DNA from 3 places in the Nocardia sp. NPDC050717 genome. Region 1 is predicted to be linked to each of the others. Evidence: riboswitches for the same ligand, from Rfam matches in the RefSeq annotation. Region 1 holds a riboswitch; each other region holds the start of a gene.
The links. A riboswitch is a leader RNA that binds a small molecule or an ion and turns the genes downstream of it on or off. The one in region 1 is predicted to bind S-adenosylmethionine.

Region 1 (4,709 bases):
GGCCGTCGATGTAGAGCTCCACGTGCCAGCCCGCCAGCTCGTGCGCGCGCAGGGCCTGCACGGTCATCTGGGTGATGTCGGCGGCGGCGCGCTTGAGGTTGAACCGCAGCGCGCGCACCCCGGCCCGGTCCAGTTCGAGGATCTCCTCGTCGCTGGCGTCCAGGTCGAGCCGGGTGACCCCGACCCAGCCCTCGCCGAGCGCGGCCAGCGCGGCCTTCAGGTAACTCTGGTCTGTCCCCTGGAACGATGCGCTGACCACCGCACCACCGCGAACATCGAAGTGCGCCATGCGCTTTCGATAGTCCGCGATGGTGTAGGGGTCAGGCAGGTAGCCTTCGTTCTCGATCAGCGGGTACCGCGGATCGATGATGTGGACGTGCGCATCGAACACGTGTATCAGGATGCCTCACCCGACCCCGAACCGGCGAGTCAGGGAGTGCGTCAGACCTTGTTCGGCTCGGACGCGCGCAGCATGTCCTCGCGCTCCACGACCTTCACGCGCTCGCGGCCCTCGGGCTCGCCGAGTGCCCGCTCGTGCGCGTCGAGGCGGTACCAGCCCGCCCACGTGGTGAACGGGATGCCCTTGCCCTCGAGGAACTCGGTGACGGCCTCCGGCTCCGGCTTGGCGGCCGGGGTGAAGTCCTTGGCGTCGTCGAGCAGGCAGGCGATGGTCTCGTTGGCGTCGCCCTTGGTGTGGCCGATGAGGCCGACCGGGCCGCGCTTGATCCAGCCGGTCACGTAGGTGGCCGGCATGAAGCGGGCCGAGCCCTCGGCGGTCTCGTCGGCGAGCACGCGACCGGCCTCGTTCGGCACGGTGCCAGCCTGGTCGTCGAACGGCAGCTGGGTGATGTTCTGCGACAGGTAACCGACGGCGCGGTAGATCGCCTGCACGTCCCACTGCTTGAACTCGCCGGTGCCCTTGACGTTGCCGGAGCCGTCGAGCTGGGTGCGCTCGGTCTTGAGACCGACGACCTTGCCGTCCTCGCCGATGATCTCGGCCGGCGACTCGAAGAAGTGCAGGAACAGCTTGTGCGGGCGGTCGCCCTGGTCGCGGATGGCCCACTGCTCCAGGGTGTTGGCGACCATGTCGACCTGCTTGGAGTTGCGGCGCGCGGCCTCGGAGCCCTCGTCGTAGTCGATGTCCTCGGGATCGACGATGACCTCGATGGTCGGCGAGTGGTCGAGTTCGCGCAGCTCGAGCGGGGTGAACTTGGCCTGCGCCGGGCCACGACGGCCGAACACGTGCACCTCGACGGCCTTGTTGGCCTTGAGGCCCTTGTAGACGTTCGGCGGGATCTCGGTCGGCAGCAGCTCGTCACCGGTCTTGGCCAGCACGCGGGCCACGTCGAGGGCGACGTTGCCGACACCGAGGACGGCGACCTTCTCCGCGTCCAGCGGCCACGAGCGCGGCACGTCCGGGTGGCCGTCGTACCAGGAGACGAAGTCGGCGGCGCCGTAGGAACCGTCCAGGTCGATGCCCGGGATCGGCAGCGCGCGGTCGGCGTTGGCGCCGGTCGAGAAGATCACCGCGTCGTAGAACTGACGCAGGTCGTCGAGGGTGATGTCGGTGCCGTAGTCGATGTTGCCGAGCAGGCGCACCTGGTCCTTGTCGAGGACCTTGTGCAGGGCGGTGATGATGCCCTTGATGCGCGGGTGGTCGGGCGCGACACCGTAGCGGATCAGACCGAACGGGGCGGGCATGCGCTCGTAGAGGTCGATGCTCACGTCGGCATCGGACTTCATCAACGCGTCGGCGGCGTAGATACCGGCCGGTCCTGCGCCCACGATCGCAATGCGGAGCGGGCGGGTGGTCGCGGTGTTCGCGTCAGGCCCGGAGGCGGCAGCCTGCGTACCCACGGAGGGCTCGCGAACATCGCCGGTGGACTCAGCACTCTGTTCGGTCATTTTCTACGCGCACCCTTTGGTCGATAACGTTTGACGGCGTCAACTCAGCCTAGGCTAACTTGACGATCCGGCTGTCGGCAGCTGCCTTCTCCCCGGCAGCGAGCCACACTTCTGGCGATTCTATCTGCGGCATCGTGGCCGTCCGGCGTGCGGTGTGGTCGCCGGCGCCGGGTCTGTCAGGATTACAGCATGAACGAGGAGCAAAAAGGGTCGGACGACCAGCCCATCGTGGTGGATCAGACCGACAAGCGTTCCATCGTCCCGTTCGTCGCGGCCGCGGTGATCGCGATCCTCGTGCTCATCGGCATCGTGCTCGGCGGGCTGCTCTCGCCCGCTGAGAAAAATGTCACAGAGGCCGATCGGCTCACGGCCGCTGTCTCCAACTATATCGACGCGCGCTCGCGCAGCGAGCTGCGTCCGCCGCCCGGTGTCGCCTGCCCCGGCTTCGACGAGGTGAAATCCGGCCTGTCCGAGCGGCTCGGCGGCCCGAAATCGGAAGTGACGGTCGACAAGAAGGGCTTCGACAAGGCGACCGTCAACGGTGACCGCGCCAAGATCGACGCCACCGTCCGGATCGGTGACACGTCCTCGACCAGCACCTGGAACCTGACCCGGGTCGACGGCGCCTGGCTGGTCTGCACGCCGTGACCGTTTGACACGGTGACCTGTGCCGGGGCAATCTCAGATCGCAAGGTCATGAGTGCCAGCGCCAAGCCCCGGCTCGCTGGTCGGCAACCCTCCTCCGCGGTGGGGTGCTCCGGGTGACGACCTGGCCGTGTGCTGGAACAACCACCACGGCAAGAGCGGATTCACGCAGGAGGTTCGACATGACTTACGCCGGCGACATCACCCCTGAGAAGGCGTGGGAGATCCTGACCGAGCATCCCGGCGCGGTGCTCGTCGACGTGCGCACCGAAGGCGAGTGGGCACAGATCGGCATCCCCGACACCAGCTCCATCGAGCGCCCGGCCCACTTCATCGAGTGGGTCGACGGCACCGGCGCCCGCAATCCCGAGTTCGCCGCCCAGCTCGCGCAGGCGCTGGCCGGACGGCCGGACGACGCGCCCGTGGTGTTCCTGTGTCGCTCCGGTCAGCGCTCCATCGGCGCGGCGACCGTGGCGACGGCGGCGGGATTCACCCCGTCCTACAACGTCCTGGACGGTTTCGAGGGCGGCCCCGACGCGTTCGGGCAGCGCGGCAGCGTCGGCTGGCGCGCGGTCGGCCTGCCGTGGCGTCAGGCATAAGGAGAAACGCATGATCACCGGTGGTTCGTTCGACAAGCCACTGCCCGAGGGAGTCGGCCCCGCCACGCTCGGTGTGCGCGGCGGCCTGCGCCGCTCCGGCTTCGAGGAGACCTCCGAGGCGCTGTACCTCACCTCGGGTTTCGTCTACGAGAGCGCCGAGGCGGCCGAGGCGTCCTTCACCGGCGAGGTCGAGCACTTCGTCTACTCCCGCTACGGCAACCCGACGGTCGCCATGTTCGAGGAGCGCATCCGCCTGCTCGACGGTGCCGAGGCCGCGTTCGCGACCGCGTCGGGCATGTCCGCGGTGTTCACCGCGCTGGGCGCGCTGCTGAAGGCGGGCGACCGGCTGGTCGCGGCGCGCAGCCTGTTCGGCTCCTGCTTCGTGGTGTGCAACGAGATCCTGCCGCGCTGGGGCGTCGAGACCGTCTTCGTCGACGGCGACGACCTCGAGCAGTGGGAGCAGGCGCTCTCGGTGCCCACCCAGGCCGTGTTCTTCGAGACCCCGGCCAACCCGATGCAGACCCTGGTCGACGTCCGCAAGGTCACCGAGCTGGCCCATGCCGCGGGCGCGAAGGTGGTGCTGGACAACGTCTTCGCCACCCCGCTGCTGCAGCGCGGCTTCGAACTCGGCGCCGACGTGGTGGTCTACTCCGGCACCAAGCACATCGACGGCCAGGGCCGCGTGCTCGGCGGCGCGATCCTCGGCGCCCAGGACTACATCGACGGCCCGGTCAAGAACCTGATGCGCCACACCGGTCCCGCGCTGAGCCCGTTCAACGCGTGGACCCTGCTCAAGGGTCTCGAGACGATGCCGCTGCGCGTGCGTCAGTCCACCGAGTCGGCGCTGCGGGTCGCCCGGTTCCTCGAGACCAGCAAGTCCGTGAACTGGGTGAAATACCCGTTCCTGGAATCACATCCGCAGTACGACCTCGCCACCGCGCAGATGTCGGGCGGCGGTACGGTGGTCACCTTCGAGCTCGCGGGCGAGGACGGCAAGAAGCGCGCGTTCGAGGTGCTGAACCGCCTGCGCATCATCGACATCTCCAACAACCTCGGCGATGCCAAGACGCTGATCACCCACCCCGCCACCACCACGCACCGCGCGATGGGCCCCGAGGGTCGCGCCACCATCGGCCTGTCCGACGGTGTCGTGCGCATCTCGGTCGGCCTAGAGGACATCGAGGACCTCCTCGGCGATCTCGACCACGCGCTGAGCTAGCTCGCTGAACCGCCGGATGGACTGGCGTGCTGCTAGTTTCGGGTGATGGACGCCGAAGAACTCCGGGCCTACTACGCCGAGAACGATCGACGCAGGCAGCGGGCGAAGGAGCTCTTCGACGAGCGCCCCTGGCTCTTCCCGCTCGCGGGTCCGCTCGAAACCTGGTCCGAGCGGACCATCACCGGCCCCGCCACCACGCTGCCGCTGCGTGAACAACACCGCGGCGCGTGGTCGGCGGAGTTCGGTTTCGCCTCGGCCATCGGCCTGACCGGAATCATGGGCCAGATCCTCGATCGCGCGGCGGCCGACGGCATCATCACCCTGCCCGAACCCGGCCGCAT
Region 2 (4,709 bases), on a different contig from region 1:
TGCGCAGCCACGCGCGCCGGGTGTAGGTGGCGGCGAAGGCGATCGCGGTGCCGCCCGCGACCGCGAACAGCAGGGCCAGACCGGCCAGTCCGAGGGTGGCCGGTATCGCGTCGCCGATCGCCTCGGTCACCGGCTGCCCGGTGTTGATCGAACGGCCCAGATCACCGGTCACCGCGTTGCCGAGCGCGCTCAGGTACTGCTCCCACAGCGGCTTGTCCAGGCCGTAGCGGGCCTGCATCTCGGCGATGGCCGCCTTGTCGACCGGCGTGCCGGTGCCCGCGCCGTCGGCGGCCATCGAGACCGGGTCGGCCGGCAGCAGATACAGCACGACGAACGAGACGGTGAACGCCGCCCAGATCACCCAGATCGCCTGCAGCAGCCGCGATCCCACGTAGCGGACCATGGTCAGCGCCCGCTCAGCCAGGTGTCGAAGAACTGCAGCCGCGCCGAGGCCTCGAACTTCAGATCCTGGGTGCCCGCCGCCGCGCCGATCGCCTGCGAGAGCTCGATGGTCGGGACGTAGAGGCCGTTGTCGAGGATCTGCTGCTGCGCGGTCTTGATCAACTCCGCCCGCGCAGCCGGGTCGTTGGTGGCGAGCTGCTTGTCCAAGGTCTCGTCCAGCGCCGGGATCGGGCCGCGCGCGTTGAGATTGCGGCCGGTGACGGCGAAGGAAGTGCGCAGGATGTCGCCGTCGGCGCGGGTGGAGTTGCCGTAGGTGGAGTCGTAGTCCTTGGCGTTCATCTTGGCGGTCCACTCCGGCAGCGACACCAGGTCGAGCCGCAGGTCGACGCCGACCTGTCGCAGCTGCTGCTGCACCAGCTCCAGGATCGCCTGATTGCCGGCGAACACCTGGCTGAAGGTGACCGAGAAGCTCAGTCGCTCACCGTTCTTCGCGCGGATGCCGTCCGGGCCGGTGGTCCAGCCCGCCTGGTCGAGGATCGACTTCGCCTTCGCGGGGTCGTAGGGCAGGCGCGCCGAGAGGTCGGTGTAGGCGGGTGTCGCCGAGGCCAGCGTCGAGGTCGCGGTCTTGAACTGCGGGCCGAGCACGGTGTCGACGAGTTGCTGCCGGTCGAGCGCGGGCAGCAGCGCCTGGCGCACCGCGGGATCGCGCAGCGGACCGCGCGTCACATTGACGTGCAGGCCGAACGGTGTGCCGGGGTTGGACGTGGAGAGCACCCGACCGCCGACCGCCTCGATCTGTGGGGCGTCCTGGGGCAGCGCGTCGCTGATCGCGTCGAGCTGACCGGAGACGAGACTGCCGGTGCGCACCCCGGATTCGGGGACGACGGTGAACTCGATCCGATCCAGGTACGCCTCGCCCTCGTGCCCGAAAACGTCCGAACCCCAGTGGTATCCGGTGCGCTTGGCCAGCGCCACGGAGACGTCCTGCTTGTATTCGGCGTAGGTGAAGGGGCCGCTGCCGATGTTGTCGCCCGCGCACCTGGCCTCGGCCGGTTTCGCGTTGGTCGCCTGGCCGAGGATGCCGAGTTGCGGGGTCGAGGAGGCCTGCAGGAACTGGGCGTTCGGCTGGCTGAATTCGACACGGGCGGTGAGCTTGTCGACCGCGGTGGTGCCGACGTAGTTGGTGAGGTAGCTCGTGCCGAGCGGGGCCTTCGCGCCGCCGAGCCGCACGACCGCGTCGAAGGTGTCGCGCACCGAGTCGGCGGTGAGCGGGGTGCCGTCGCTGAAAGTGACCCCGTCGGCGAGCCGGAAGGTGAAGACCTTGGCGTCGGGGCTGATCTCCCAGCTCTTGGCCAGCCACGGCGTGATCGCGCCGGTCTTCGGATCCTGATCGGTGAGCGAGTCGACGATCTGGCGGGCGACATAGATCGACTGGTTCGACCCGGCCTGCGCCGGATCCGAGCACGAGGGCGCCTGCGACAGGCCGTACCGCAGCGTGCCACCCGGCTGCGGCGGACCGGCCTGCCCGCCGGGACCTCCCGACTCCCCGCCGCACGCGGCCACGGTGGCGGCGGTGGCGAACACGCCGACGACGGCGGCGAGACGATGACGAGAACCGATCACGGGGTGACTCCAGAGAATTCGCGGCCTGCGGCCAGGGGACGGCTGGGAATGCGGCGGCGCAGCTCCGGCGCCACCTCGGCCTGGAACAGCTCGAGGCTGCCCAGGTAGTCGGCGTCGGCGCGGCCTTCGCGCTCGGCGGAGAGGTGGATCACCTCGTGCCCGAACCGCTCGTGATAGCGACCGACCTTGTCGATCACCTCCTGCGGGCTGCCGATCAGCGCGGAACTGCGCGCGACGAAGTCGTCGAGGGTGTCGAACACGAGGGGCAGGCCCAGCTTTCGCGCCAGCGCCGACCGCGCCTCGAACAGCGGGGCGTACACCGCCCTGGCCTGCTGCGAGGTGGGCGCGACGTGGAAGCCCGCGGTACCGGCGCCGACCAGCGCGTCGGCCGGGTCGTGGCCGTGGTGTGCCCAGCGCTCCCGGTAGTGCCGCACCAGTTCGGCGTAGGGCTCGATCGGATGGGTCACGTTCGCGGAGAACAGCGGATCACCGTGGCGGGCGGCCAGTTCCACCGATTCGCGGCTGGTCGCGCTGCCGTGCCAGACCCGGATCCGCGGCTGCCACGGTCGCGGCAGCGCCTTCGCCGCGGTGAGCGGTGGGCGGAAACGGCCCGACCAGGTCACCTCGTCGCTGTCCCACAGGGCACGGAACAGCTCGTAGCCCTCGCGATTGCGATCCCACTGATCCTCGGTGGTGACGTGGTAGAGCCGGGCCTGCGCGGCGCCGTTGCCCTTGCCGATGATCAGCTCCAGGCGCCCGTCGGCGAGATTGTCCAGCGTCGAGTAGTCCTCGAACGCGCGCACCGGATCCAGCAGACTCAGCGTGGTCACCGCGGTGAACAGGGTGATCCGCGAGGTGACCGCGGCGAGGTGGCTCAGCAGCACCGGGGGAGCGGCCGAGAGGAAGGGGTCCTCGTGGCGCTCGCCGACGGCGAACCCGTCGTAGCCCAGCTCCTCGGCCAGGCGCGCCTGCTCGACGACCTCCCGGAACCGGTCCCTGGTCGCCGGGACAACGCCGGTGTGCGGATCGGGCACCCTGGTCACCAAGGTGAACAGCAGAAACTTCACGTTGACCTCCTCCATCGAACCCGGCGGAAGCACCCACACCCGGTCACGGGCGGGTTGCTGCGACGTCGTGGAGCCAGGTCTCTCGGTCGCTCTGGATGGTGTGCCCCAGCCATCGAGCCCGAGCTGAACCAGCATGGGGCACAGGCGCGATCGCGCACAACGGTAGAAATCAGCGTGAGCGCAGAGCTTCGATCCGGGGCCGAACGCGACGACAATGTGCGCGACGCGCCGAACAAGGATCGCCGCCACCTGGGCGGATTCGGTCCGCGCGGGGAGTAGCCTCGGCCTTCTTCACGTCGATGAGGAGTGCGCCGTGTTCGATTCGCGTCCGAAGACCACGCTCACCACGCTGGCGGCCTGCGCCGCCGCGCTCCTACTCGCCGCGCCACCCGCGGCGGCGGAGCCCGCGGTAACCAGGGATGCGCCCGCGACGCAGGCCGCGGGGCCGGGTGACCTGCTCGGCGCCTATCAGACCGTCGTCGCCACCCTCGAATCGCTGGGCGTCCAGCCGTTCCTGTACCCCACGGTCGCCGCGAACTGCGCCGGGGACGGGCTCGGTCTCGTCCCGGCCGTGGCGGGCGCGGTGCCCGGCCCGTGGCCGTCGAACACCGTCCAGATCCCCGGCCTCGATCTCACCGCGGTGAAGTCCGGGCAGACGATGTTCACCTTCCTGCCCTACGGGCTCGCCCCGGACACCGCCGCCACCAAGACCTCCGGCATGCAGGTGGCCTGGCTCAACATCAGCACCGGCCGCGGCGGGATGGCCTCGATGGGGTCGATCGCCGACATCGTCCGCGCGCTGGTGCCGCCCGAGGTGCCGGTGGAACTGCGGCCGCTGGCCGAGACGGCCATCCGCGACTTCCTCTTCACCGCCATCCCCGTCGGCGGTGTGCGCGCGGTCCCCGTCGACACCGGGCACGGCACGGTGCTGGCCGCCGTCTTCGGCACCACCGACAACGCGGGCCGCTCCTGCTTCTTCTTCCCGACGGTGGGCATCACCGAAGTCCCCTGACCCGACGCGGGTTTGCCGCTACGCACCCGAAGGGGTGGATCGCGCTACTCCGGGTGAGTTCGCGTCTGGTCGGCGCGGAGCGGGCGGAACAGGTCGGCGGGTTCGTCCTCGCCGGGTGGGCGATGAGGGCGGACTGCTCAGCCGAGCCGGTCGGCGACCCGCGCGGCGCTCGGGGTGACGAGTGGCCGCTGCTTCCAGCGCAGGTCGCCGGAGCGGTGACGGCGGTGCGAGCGGGCCCACAGCGACAGGTACTTCAGGACGCCCACGGGATGGGCGAGGGCCGAGGTGAGATCGGCGCCGGTCGGGCGGCGGCGGCTCTCGAGGCGCCGGGCGACGAGCCGGCCCGCGACGGCGGCGAGATAGCCGAGCAGCCCCGCGCGGCGGACCGGCCCGCGGCCGAGCAGCAGCGCCAGCGGTGGGACCCAATAGGCCAGCGCGGCAACGACTCCCACGGCCGCGCCCGCGTCGACGCGGCCGCCGTAGGCCGACCACAGCCAGCGCGTGTAGCCCTCGGCGAGTTCGGCAGCCCCGGTGTACATCCGGGTCGTGGCCGCCGGGCCCGCGGTGACCAGCGCGGTGCGGTGCCCGGCCCGGCGCAGCGCCCT
Region 3 (4,709 bases), on a different contig from region 1:
CGCGCGCGGGCGCCCACCCCGCACTCTACGAAACCCAGCACGAACTGGGCTTCATGGTCATGGACCTGACCCCCGAGAGCGTGCGCCTGCGCGCGGTCACCGTCGACCCCGCCACCAGCGCGGGCACTCAGGTCTTCGACCGCCGCCTGGCCTGACCGCCTCCGCCGCCGGGTGTCCGCGTGCTGTCACGCCGGTGCCGCCCACCTGAATCGCTGTCCACGCACGGATGTACGGAACTTGGCGATGTCATGTCGGCCCGCGCGTCGCCGCCCGGGCCGAGCAAACCTGCGGTAACTTCGCCGCTGCTTTGCCCATCGTTATCTGTGTGAAAGGAATTGCTGGAAATGGCATTCGAAGTCAACGGAGCTATCGGCGACCACTACAACGAAGCCGGTGGCGCGTCGAGCCCGCTGGGCCAGCCGACCTCCGATGAGCTGGACGCCCCGAACGGCGGCAAGTACCAGGAGTTCACCGGCGGCGTCATCTACTTCAAGCTCCCGACCGGTGCCAAGACCGTGTACGGCGCGATCCGTCAGGCCTGGGAGGCCGAGGGCGGCGCCGGCGGCCGTCTGGGCTACCCGACCTCCGACGAGCAGGACATCGAGGGCGGCAAGATCAGCCACTTCGAGAACGGGTCGATCAGCTACTCGATCGCCGACGACGCGGTGACGATCAACGCCTGATCCAGCCACGCTGTCCCGGTGGGCACCGATTCCGAACGGATCGGTGCCCACCGTCGTATTCCCGCCGCATACGCGCGACCCCAGGAGCATGATCGAGGGATGGGCTTCTACACCGACCGGATCCTGCCCCATCTCACCGACAAGGTGTGCGGTGTCGCCGCGAACGACACGCTGCGCAGGCGCGCCTGCGCCGGGCTGCACGGCGCCGTCGTCGAGGTGGGATTCGGGTCGGGAAACAACGTCGGGTTCTATCCGGCCGCGGTCGACCGCGTCAGCGGTGTCGAACCCGCCGACGTCGCCTGGAAGATCGGCGCGAAACGCGTCGCGGCGAGCTCGGTTCCGATCGAACGCGCGGGCCTGGACGGCCAGTCACTGCCGTTCGGGGACGCCACCTTCGACACCGCGCTCTCGACGTTCACCCTGTGCACCATCCCCGACGTCGCGGCCGCGCTGGCCGAGATCCGCCGGGTGCTGAAACCGGGCGGCACACTGCATTTCGTGGAACACGGACTGGCCCCCGACGCGTCGGTGCGGACCTGGCAGCACCGGCTGAACCCGATCCAGCAACGCATCGCGGGCGGCTGCCACCTCGACCGCGACATCCCGGCGCTGATCACCGGCGCGGGCTTCGAGACCGCCGAACTCGACCGGTTCTACCTGGCCGGTGCCCCCAAGGCGTTCGGTGCCCTGTCGCTGGGCGTCGCCCGCTGAGCCGTCACCGGCCCGCTCGGCAGGGACATCACGGGCTGAGCCGCCTGCCCAGGAAGGTCACATTGCTGTCGTCGGCGTAGTGGCCGAAGCCCTCGATGGCCTCGTAGCCGAGGCGTTTGTACAGGGCGATGGCCTCGGGCTGGCGCAGCCCGGTGGACAGGACCGCGGCCTTGTGCCCGGCGGCGAGTGCGGTGCGTTCGAGCTCGGCGATGAGGCGCTGGGCGAAGCCGCGCCGCCGCTGCGCCGCGATCACGTGCACTCGCTTGAGTTCGACGAGCTCGCTGGTGCCGAGCCGGTCCACGGCGAGGGAGTGCCAGTAGCCCGCGGCGACCGGTTCGCCCGCGAGGTAGCCGACGAAGCAGGCGCCGTGCGGTGGCCGGAAGTCGTCCGGGTTCACCGGCGCGTCGTCGGGGCCGCCGTAGCGCTCGACATAGAACCGCTGGAGATCGTCACGAAGCGTGACGGCGTCGGGGTCGTCGTAGTCGACCTCGCGAATCTCCCAGTGCCGCAAGCTTTCCTCGGCCATGCTGTCCCCATCTGTCCGAGCCGTCCGGGTGGCGTACGCCATCGACCCCAGTGTGGCCCACGCTCCGGCGCCGACGGAATCATTTGCCTCGCAACGAAATTTAGTGATGCGAACTTTCCGCTCGTCCGGATTGGAACCGCAGGGCCTGCGGAAACGCCCTGATCGGCAGCGCCGACTTCGTGGCCCGTGCTCGGTGCGCGTTAGAGTCGTCGCCGGATCACTTTTTCATCGAGAGCGGCTGAGAGACTGGCTCGACGACGCCGCAGCAACCACGACCACGGGTCGCAGGTGCTAATGCCAGTGACGATGAACTGGAGGGCAATCTGTGTCTACATTCGGGGCGGGCGCACAGCTGTGGCGTCGGCGACTGTTCGAAGCGGAAGCGGGACTGACGAAATTCGTGGTCGACTCGCAAGGCGGGAAGCATCTCGACCGTTTGATCGAGGTGAAACACGAGATCTACGGAGCCATCCCGCAATCGGGTCCGGCCGCCGAGAGTGAATGGAAGAGCGCGTTCTTCCGGGCCCAGGCGGCGATGGAGAGATTCGTGGTCCGCAATTTCGGGCACGAGAAACTCGGCGCCTGGGCCGAGACGAACGGAACGATCTACGGCGCGATCGACGACGAGGGCCGCAACGATGCCGTGACGCCACTGCGTCGACTGGAAAGTCAAGCGGCACTGTATGGTTCGAAGATGCGCTGGCTCAGCGCCTCCGCCGCGGACGCCACGCTGGAGATCGCGCACTGCGCGATCTGGGACTACCGGGAACAGGCCCGCGCACGCGGGGTGACGATCACGCTCGAAGCGCCCTGCGAATACTGCGTCCCGGCGACGACATCGCTGATCAATGCCAAAGGACTGCGCGCTGAATGCACGCTGTCGGAACAGCCCGGCGGTGCGCGGGGCTGCATCTGGAACGCCAGCCGATAAAACCCGCGACGACAAAAACGGGACCACCTCAGATGACGAATATTCTCCCGGCGGCGACGCCGGTCATTCCCGACCATATCGACAGTTTCCGTGCACTGCGGACCGACCAGCAACCGTTCTGGCCGGACCCGGAATCTGCACGAAAGGCCTTTCGGGAAACCGCCGAAACACCGCTCGTCGAGCAGGCGTCGAACGCGATTCTCGACAATCAACTCGCGGCGGTGAATGCCGGACGCGCCGTGGTGCTGCAACTGGGCGATTGTGTCGAGGACCCAGCGAAATCGACGCCCGAGCTGATCGCCCGCAAACTCGAATTCCTCGACGACTCCCGCATCCGCCTGGCGCATCGAGCCGGACTCGCCGCCGTGGCGGTGGGCCGGATAGCCGGGCAGTACACCAAACCCCGGTCGAATCCCTATGACCAGGTCGAGGGCCGGTCGCTGCCCGCCTTCCGCGGGCCGATGGTGAACGGTCCCGCGCCGACCCCGGCGGCACGCATCCCCGATCCAGCCCGAATCCTGCACTGTCACCAGGCCTCCGCGATGGCCATGGCCGTCATCGACGAGCACAACCGCCGCCATCCCGACCGCACCATCTGGTCGAGTCACGAACTGCTGCTCATCGACTACGAACTGGCACACCTGCGTCCGACGCCAGCCGGCAATCATCTGGCGAGCACGCACTGGCCGTGGATCGGTGAACGGACACGCCACCTCGACGGCGCGCACATCGCGATCGCCGCCACGCTGACCAACCCGGTCAGCGTCAAGATCGGCCCCACTGCGACACCGCGCGACGTCGCCGCCTTGGCCGAGCGGATCGATCCCGCCCGTGTCCCGGGGCGCCTGACGTTCATCATCCGGATGGGTGCGGCGTCGATCGGCAGGCTCGCTCCGATCGTGGAACACCTTCGTGCGCAACGGCATCCCGTGAACTGGGTGTGCGATCCGATGCACGGCAACACGGTGACGACCGCGCGCGGCCTCAAGACCCGGCCGGTGGAGCGCATCGTCGACGAGCTGCGCGGGTTCCTCGCGGTGCTCGGCTCCCAGGACCAGCACCCGGGCGGCCTGCACCTCGAGGCCACCCACGAGGACATCTACGAATGCGGTGAGCGTGGCCGCGATCCCGAGCCGGGCCGTCACTACACCACATTGCTCGATCCGCGCCTCAACGCCGAACAAACCGCCCACGTCATCGATGCCTGGCGCCACGACGCGCCACGAGAGGACGCGCCATGACCAGCCCCGTCACCGCCTCGACCCGATGGGACGCGCGCGATCCCGACCAGTTCCTGCGCGACGCTCTGGACTGGCATTTCAACCCGGAGACAGGCTCGGCGCTGTGGCTGCGGATCGCCGAGACCCTGGATTTCGATCCCCGGACCGACATCTCCTCCTACGAGGATCTCGCCCGGTTCCCCGACATCGCCGCGCACTTGCGCACCAGCCGGGTCGAAGACCTCATTCCTCGCGGTCTCGGCCGCTCGGGCGCGCCGCCGCTGATCTACGAGACGGGCGGCACGACCGGGTCACCCAAGCGGCTGATCTACAGCGCGAGCTGGATCGAACGCTGCCTGCGCTGGAAGGTCGACGAACTGCGGGCGGCCGGTTTCCCCGCTGGGCGACCCTGGCTGGTCGCCATGCCGTCCGGGCCGCACGCCTACGGCAACACCGCCCGGCTGCAGGCCCGCGAGCTCGGCTCGCTGCTGCACAGCATCGACATCGACCCGCGATGGGTGAAGAAGAGCATCGCCGACGGGGCGGCGGTGGACGGGTACGTGGCGCATCTGGTCGAGCAGATCGGCCACATCGTCCAGACCCAGGACATCGCCGCGGTCACGACCACGCCGCCGATC

Region 2: linked by a shared signal. The riboswitch ahead of AB0H56_RS24880 (LLM class flavin-dependent oxidoreductase) and the one ahead of AB0H56_RS00385 (rhodanese-like domain-containing protein) in region 1 are both predicted to bind S-adenosylmethionine.
Region 3: linked by a shared signal. The riboswitch ahead of AB0H56_RS16525 (hypothetical protein) and the one ahead of AB0H56_RS00385 (rhodanese-like domain-containing protein) in region 1 are both predicted to bind S-adenosylmethionine.

Annotation. Positions count from the first base shown of each region.
Region 1 is NZ_JBFAHR010000001.1:82,925-87,633, forward strand. Features, by position in the region: gene AB0H56_RS00370 (amidohydrolase family protein) at 1-391, opposite strand, end outside; gene AB0H56_RS00375 (FAD-dependent oxidoreductase) at 442-1,794, opposite strand; gene AB0H56_RS00380 (hypothetical protein) at 2,095-2,553, shown strand; SAM riboswitch class IV at 2,598-2,715, shown strand; gene AB0H56_RS00385 (rhodanese-like domain-containing protein) at 2,733-3,149, shown strand; gene AB0H56_RS00390 (O-succinylhomoserine sulfhydrylase) at 3,160-4,368, shown strand; gene AB0H56_RS00395 (hypothetical protein) at 4,414-4,709, shown strand, end outside.
Region 2 is NZ_JBFAHR010000014.1:37,784-42,492, reverse strand. Features, by position in the region: gene AB0H56_RS24890 (ABC transporter permease) at 1-403, opposite strand, end outside; gene AB0H56_RS24885 (ABC transporter substrate-binding protein) at 406-2,025, opposite strand; gene AB0H56_RS24880 (LLM class flavin-dependent oxidoreductase) at 2,022-3,092, opposite strand; SAM riboswitch class I at 3,101-3,194, opposite strand; gene AB0H56_RS24875 (hypothetical protein) at 3,406-4,104, shown strand; gene AB0H56_RS24870 (glycosyltransferase family 2 protein) at 4,242-4,709, opposite strand, start outside.
Region 3 is NZ_JBFAHR010000007.1:167,169-171,877, reverse strand. Features, by position in the region: gene AB0H56_RS16545 (metallophosphoesterase) at 1-155, shown strand, start outside; gene AB0H56_RS16540 (esterase) at 345-683, shown strand; gene AB0H56_RS16535 (class I SAM-dependent methyltransferase) at 783-1,394, shown strand; gene AB0H56_RS16530 (GNAT family N-acetyltransferase) at 1,423-1,920, opposite strand; SAM riboswitch class I at 2,143-2,233, shown strand; gene AB0H56_RS16525 (hypothetical protein) at 2,246-2,851, shown strand; gene AB0H56_RS16520 (3-deoxy-7-phosphoheptulonate synthase) at 2,884-4,092, shown strand; gene AB0H56_RS16515 (phenazine antibiotic biosynthesis protein) at 4,089-4,709, shown strand, end outside.